DNA from 2 places in the Oceanimonas sp. AH20CE76 genome. Region 2 is predicted to be linked to the other one. Evidence: predicted binding sites of a transcription regulator. Region 2 holds the regulator's gene; the other holds the start of a gene.
What was found. The regulator sigma-54, encoded in region 2, starts transcription at its own class of promoters, with help from an activator protein. The targets are predictions, from matches to a motif close to TGGCACNGTTTTNGCTT.
Positions count from the first base shown of each region.

Region 1: the regulator sigma-54 is predicted to act here: its motif matches at 1,961-1,977, upstream of flhA (flagellar biosynthesis protein FlhA).

Region 1 covers NZ_CP155481.1:1,043,740-1,047,212, reverse strand. The annotation lists gene flhA (flagellar biosynthesis protein FlhA) at 1-1,924, opposite strand, end outside; gene flhB (flagellar biosynthesis protein FlhB) at 2,036-3,169, opposite strand; gene fliR (flagellar biosynthetic protein FliR) at 3,171-3,473, opposite strand, start outside.
Region 2 covers NZ_CP155481.1:2,914,122-2,917,594, reverse strand. The annotation lists gene ptsN (PTS IIA-like nitrogen regulatory protein PtsN) at 1-304, opposite strand, end outside; gene hpf (ribosome hibernation promoting factor) at 307-594, opposite strand; gene N2M06_RS14315 (RNA polymerase factor sigma-54) at 619-2,055, opposite strand; gene lptB (LPS export ABC transporter ATP-binding protein) at 2,099-2,824, opposite strand; gene lptA (lipopolysaccharide transport periplasmic protein LptA) at 2,827-3,348, opposite strand; gene lptC (LPS export ABC transporter periplasmic protein LptC) at 3,317-3,473, opposite strand, start outside.

The DNA of each region.
Region 1 (3,473 bases), 1.4 Mb from region 2:
CCTGCGACAGCGACTGCTGCATGCGCTCTGCCAGCCCCGGCTCTATGCCACTGCCCTGAGTACCACCCGCCTGCAAAGAGTTCTGCAAGATCTGTTCCAGCTCAGGTGCCAGCGTAATAACCGGCAGCTCCCGCTCGGTGCCGGCAATTTCCTGCACCAGAAAGCGGCGCAGAGAAATACGGCAGGCGGCGGTCAGTACTTCCGGATCCTGACTCTTGGGCGCGTATTCGGTGAGGGTCTGCAAAATGGTACGCATGTCCCGAATGGACACCCCTTCGTTCAGCAGGCTCTGCAGTACCTTGGTGACCAGCGCCAGACTGAGCGTATTGGGTACCAGCCCTTCCACCAGCTTGGGCTGAGTGCGGCCCACCTGATCAATCAGGTTCTGTACTTCTTCATGACCCAGCAGCTGAGAGGCATTGTTGGTCAGCAGCTGGCTGAGGTGAGTGGCCACCACGGTGGCGGCATCCACCACTGTGTAACCCAGGCTCTGGGCGTTTTCTATCTGATCCCGGCCAATCCAGGTGGCTTCCAGCCCAAAGGCGGGATCCCGGGTGTCTATGCCCTGCACCGGGCCGAACACCTGACCGGGGTTGATGGCCAGCTCCCGCTCTGGGTAGATATCGGCCACCCCGGAGCTGACCCCCATCAGGGTTATCTGATATTCATTGGGGCTTAACTCCAGATTGTCACGTATGTGCACGGCAGGAATAAGAAAGCCCAGCTCCTGAGACAGCTTTTTGCGCACGCCCTTGATACGGCTGAGCAGCTCGCCGCCCTGAGACACATCCACCAGACTGATCAGCCGGTAACCCACTTCCAGCCCTATGGTGTCTACCTGGTTTACATCGTCCCAGCTGAGTTCGCGGTTTTCGTTTGCTGCTATCGCCGGTGCCTGAGCATTGCTTTCCTGTTGCTGCTCGGCCTGCTCCTTGCGACGTTTGTGCATCCACCAGGCACCGCCAGCCGCCAGGCCACCCAGCAGCAAAAAGGCAAAATGGGGCATGCCCGGCACCAGTCCCATGGCAATAAGAATGCCGGCAGCAATGGACAGGGAGCGCGGATTGTCAAAAAGCTGACCCAGCATGGCCTGCCCCATGTCTTCCCGGGTATTTTGCCGCGTCACAATTATGGCGGCGGCAATGGACAGCAACAAGGACGGAATCTGCGCCACCAGACCGTCACCTATGGTCAGCAGAGTGTAGACACGCCCTGCTTCACCAAAGCTCAGCTCGTGCTGAGCCATGCCGATAATAAAGCCGCCGATAATATTGATGAACAGGATCATAATGCCGGCAATGGCATCGCCTTTTACAAACTTGGAAGCACCGTCCATGGAGCCGTAGAAGTCGGCTTCCTGTGTGACCTCTTCCCGCCGGGTGCGGGCTTCATCCTGATTGATAATGCCGGCATTAAGGTCGGCGTCGATGGCCATCTGTTTACCGGGCATGGCATCCAGGGTAAAGCGGGCGCTCACTTCCGAAATACGGCCGGCACCCTTGGTCACCACCACAAAGTTGATGATCATCAAAATCAGAAAGACGATAAGGCCCACGGCATAGTTGCCGCCAATAACCACAGAGCCAAAGGCCTCAATCACGTTACCGGCAGCGTTGCCTCCCTGATGCCCTTCCAGCAGTACTACCCGGGTAGAGGCCACGTTCAGCGCCAGCCGCAGCAGAGTGGCTACCAGCAAAACGGTGGGAAAGGCGGCAAAGTCGAGAGGGCGCTGGGTATATACCGCCACCAGCAAAACCACCAGTGCCAGAGCAATATTGAACGAAAACAGCACATCCAGCATTAATGCCGGAATGGGCAGCACCACCATGGCCAGTGCCGCCAGCACCAGCAAAGGCGTACCCATGCCCGAATGTAACCAACGGGTCCACTGTTTAGCCTGAGAAAGCCTTGCCCTTAACTCCATGACACTCGCTGCGGTTTATTGATAGTGGCGGTGAGAATGCAAGAAGTGCGCCATAAATTTACAGGGACTGGGGCCGATTCTAATCCCTAATCCCTAATCCCTTTAAGTCAATCACACCCGGTATTCATCGGGAATCGGCAAGTCGTCTTTCAGCGGCACTGGTTTATTGCCCTGCCCTTTGCGCCAGGCGTTCAGCTGGAACACATAGGCCAGGATCTGGGCCACCGCCACAAAGAGACCGTCGGGAATTTCCCGATCCAGCTTGGTGGAAAAGTACACGGCCCGGGCCAGCGCCGGAGAAGAAATAACCGGCACCTTATATTCCCGGGCTATTTCCCGGATTTTAAGGGCCACTTCATCCAGCCCCTTAGCCACCACTACCGGAGCCGAGCCGGGTTTATCCTTGTCGTAGCGCAGGGCCACTGAGAAATGGGTGGGGTTGACCACCACCACATCGGCGGTGGGCACTTCCGCCATCATGCGGCGGTTGGCCATTTCCTGCTGCAGACGGCGAATACGGCTTTTTACCTCGGGCTTGCCCTCGGTATTTTTGTATTCATCTTTTATTTCCTGCAGGGTCATTTTCAGCTGGCGGGTGTGATTCCACACCTGAAACGGCACATCAATGGCCACAATGGGCAGCAGCGCCAGACACAGCCCCAGCCCCATCCACAGCAAAAGCTCCAGGGCATCTTTCATCGCCAGGTTCAGGGTTTCACTGCTTAAACGCAAAATATTGTCGAACTGGCCCCACAGCAGCCAGATGGCAATGGTGGCAATAAACACCACCTTGGCAATGGATTTCAGCAGCTCTACCAGTGCCTGCACGCCAAACATGCGTTTAAAGCCGCTCATGGGGCTGAGCCGGTTCCACTTTGGCATCATGGCCTGGGTGCTGAAGTTAAAGCCCCCCAGCAGGCTGTTGCCCACCAACGCCGCCACCAGCACCACCGCAAACATGCCCAACAACGGCCACATGATGCCACCAATGGCCGAGGCCAGCGCCGGCATCATGGTTTCGGGATCGAAAATGGCGGCCCGCTCCAGCTCAAAGCTGGCGGCAAACACCGCCGACATGGCGGCACCCAGTGCGTCTCCCAGCATTAACAGCGCGGCCGCGGCACTAAGCAGCACCGCGGCTGTGCCAAGCTCCTTGGAACGGGGGATCTGGCCTTTTTCACGGGCTTGCCGAAGCCGTTGCTCCGTGGGCTGTTCTGTTCTTTCCTGACCGTCCGACTCTGCCATATCAGCCTCCTTCGCAGGTCAGTCTCAGGGTGTCGCACATCACCAGTTGCAGGCGTAACCACTGATTCTCGAAATGATCCATAAAGCCGCCCAGGGTCAGCCACATAATAAACAAGCCGCACACCATGCTGATGGCAAAACCCACGCTGAAAATATTCAGCTGGGGTGCCGCCCGGGTCATGACCCCAAAGCTGAAGTTAATCAGCAGCATGGCCACAATGGCCGACAGAGCCATGGCCACCGCTGCCTGAAACAGCAGGGTAAGCAGGCTCGCCAGGTTTTGCCAGTCACCCACGCTAAAGCC
Region 2 (3,473 bases):
GCGCAAACACCAGACCAACCGGCTGATTGTCGATGGCATCAAATTCTACCGGTTCGGCAAAAGTCAGCAGTACCGCGGTCGCCTTGTTGTCATTGCCAATACGACCATGAGGTATGGCAATGCCATTACCGATGCCGGTAGTGCCCATCTTTTCACGGGCCAGCAAACAGTCAAAAAGCGGCTGGCTGCCGATATTCAAATGTTCGGCAGCCAGCTCGCTGATAATTTCCAGAGCACGCTTCTTGCTCGTGCAGGGAACTGCACTGCGCGTGCAGTCCCTGCTTAGTATGTCGGCGACTTCCATGGTTACTTTTGCTTGAGCTTCTCTTTGTGTTTGATGATCTGACGATCCAGCTTGTCAATGAGTCCGTCGATGGCGGCATACATATTTTCATGCTGGGCGTTGGCAAACAGCTCACCACCACTGACGTGCAGTTTGGCTTCGGCAATTTGCTGCATTTTTTCTACATTAAGGATGACGTGCACATTGGTAATGTGGTCGAAGTGGCGCTCCAGCCGGGTAAACTTGCTATTAACATAGTCACGCAGTGCATCTGTGATTTCTACATGGTGTCCGGTCAGGTTAATTTGCATAACGTCTTCCTTCTGTCGTTGCCTTTAAACCAGGCGTTTACGCTGATTGGAAGGGGGGATGGCCAGTGACTCCCTGTACTTGGCGATGGTACGCCTGGCCACCTTAATCCCCTGCTCGGCCAGCAACTGAGCAATCTTACTGTCACTCAGCGGCTTGGCCGGGTTTTCTGCTCCGACCAGCTTTTTGATCAGAGCACGAATTGCCGTGGATGAACATTCACCACCATCGTCGGTGCCCACATGACTGGAGAAGAAATACTTAAGCTCAAACACGCCCCGGGGCGAGTGCAGAAACTTTTGTGTGGTCACGCGTGAGATGGTGGACTCATGCATCTCTACTGCCTCGGCCACATGGTTCAGCACCATGGGCTTCATGGCCTCTTCTCCATACTCAAAGAATGCCTGTTGTTGTTCAACAATACAATTGGCAACCTTGAGCAGCGTCTCATTTCGGCTGTCGAGACTTTTAAGGAACCACTTGGCATCCTGCAGATGATTACGAATAAACTGGCCGTCTTCACTATTGCGGGGCTTGTCGGCAAGTGCGGCATAGGTCTGATTCAGGCGTACCTTGGGCATGGCCTCCGGGTTGAGTTCCACGACCCAGGCACCGTTGCGTTTGGTGACCACCACATCCGGAATAACATATTCGGAGCTGCCCTGAATAATGCTGCTGCCGGGGCGGGGTTCAAGCTGCTGGATCAGATTCAGAACTTCTCTCAGCTCGTCTTCTTTCAGCCTGGTCTTGCGCTGCAGAGTACGGTAGTCGCGGTTACCAAGCAGATCCATGTGCTGTTCCAGCAGCAACCGGGCTTCTGCCAGCCAGGGGGTGCTGGCGGGAAACTGGTCGAGCTGAATACACAGGCATTCCTGCACGCTGCGGGCAGCTACGCCGATGGGATCGAAATGCTGAATGCGTTTGAGCACGGCTTCTACTTCGTCGGCTTCAATGCCCAGCTCGTCGGCCGAGGCTGCAGCTAACAGTTCGTCAATATCGGCGGTGAGATAGCCTGCATCGTCCACGGCATCGATAATCGCAAGGGCAATGGCCTGATCGGTATCACTGAAGGGAGTCAGGTTCATTTGCCAGATCAGGTAATCCTGCAGCGTTTCGGTGGTTTCTCCCTGATAGACATTATCTTCCAGCCCTTCCGGCAGACCGGCACCACCACTGACCGGAGAGGCGGTATAAACTTCCTCCCAGCTGGTGTCCATGGGCAGCTCTTCAGAAAGCTGATTACGTTCCATGGCGCTGTCTGCGGCAATTTGCTCCTCGTTGCGATTATCCTCAACCCTGATACTGTCCGGCTCCTCCTGCTCCAGCAGCGGATTACTGTCCAGTGCCTGCTGAATTTCCTGCTGCAGCTCAAGGCTGGACAGCTGCAGCAGACGAATGGCCTGTTGCAGCTGAGGGGTCATGGTCAGCTGCTGGCCAAGGCGTAACTGAAGAGTCGGCTTCATGTATGCTAACGTCCTTCCATATCAACCGCGCGAAGCGGTGCCTTCAGAGGCTGAATTGTTCACCAAGATAGACTTTCTTGACCTGCTCATTGGCCAGGATTTCAGCTGGTGTGCCAGCAGCAATACGGTGCCCGTGGCTGACAATATAGGCCTTTTCACATACATCCAGCGTCTCACGCACATTGTGATCGGTGATCAGTACGCCCAGGCCTCGATCTTTCAGATGTAATATAATTTTCTTAATATCAAGCACAGAGATGGGATCAACGCCGGCAAAAGGTTCATCAAGCAGAATAAAGCGCGGATCTGCCGCCAGTGCCCGGGCAATTTCCACCCGCCGGCGTTCACCACCGGACAGACTCATACCGAGACTGTCACGAATATGGACAATATTGAACTCTTCCAGCAGCTGTTCCATTTTTTCGTTACGGCCGTCGGCGTTCAGATCTTTGCGGGTCTGCAGTACGGCCATCAGGTTATCGGCAACGCTCAGGCGGCGAAAAATGGACGCTTCCTGAGGCAGATAGCCAATGCCGGCGCGGGCCCGCACATGCATAGGCTCATGGCTGATGTCATTGTCGTCTATGGTGATGCTGCCTGCATCCCGCTGCACCAGGCCTACAATCATGTAAAAGGAAGTGGTTTTGCCGGCCCCGTTGGGCCCGAGCAGCCCCACTATCTGGCCGGTGTTCACGGTCAGGCTGACATCAGCCACTACCTTCCGGCCTTTGTAGCTTTTCTGCAGCCCGCGTGCTTTCAGTCTGGCCATGGTCAGTCGTTACTCTGGTTGTCGAAATTCTGTACCTGCTCAGGCAGGAAAATAGTGGTGACCCTGTCTTTGCCACCCTGGCTTTCGGCTTCCATCTGCTCCTTGTCGATAAAGTAGCGAATACGGTAGCCAGTGACGATATTATCGTCCTGCTTGAGTTCGGCGTCCCGAATCAGGGTGATGGTGCGGGCGACCATGTCATAGCGAATTTCCCGTGCCTGTGCCTGTACCGGCTTGCCGTTATTGAGCACTTGCCGGTAAGTAGCCGGATTGCCCCTGGCGGTCATGGACTGCAGCCCCTGCTCATTGCGGATCACGACCAGTTCACTGGCACGCACATCTATGCTGCCCTGTTTCACCACTACATTATCGGTAAAGGTCACCTTGTTTTCGGCCAGCTCCACCAGCTGGCGGCCAGCGTCTATGGTAACCGGCTGACGATAGTCACTGTCTTTGGCCTGCACCTGACCCAGGCCCAGCAGGCCGCCAAGACTAAGGATTAAAGTAAGTTGCCCGGGTTTCATTCAGTAGTTCCACCGTTTGTTGATCAAGCTTGCCCAGCAGGCCTGTGCCTTGCGCCTGATACTGCGAGCTTTCCAGTCTTACTGTCTGATCGGAACGCAGCCTGTTGTTAATAAAATCCATCTCC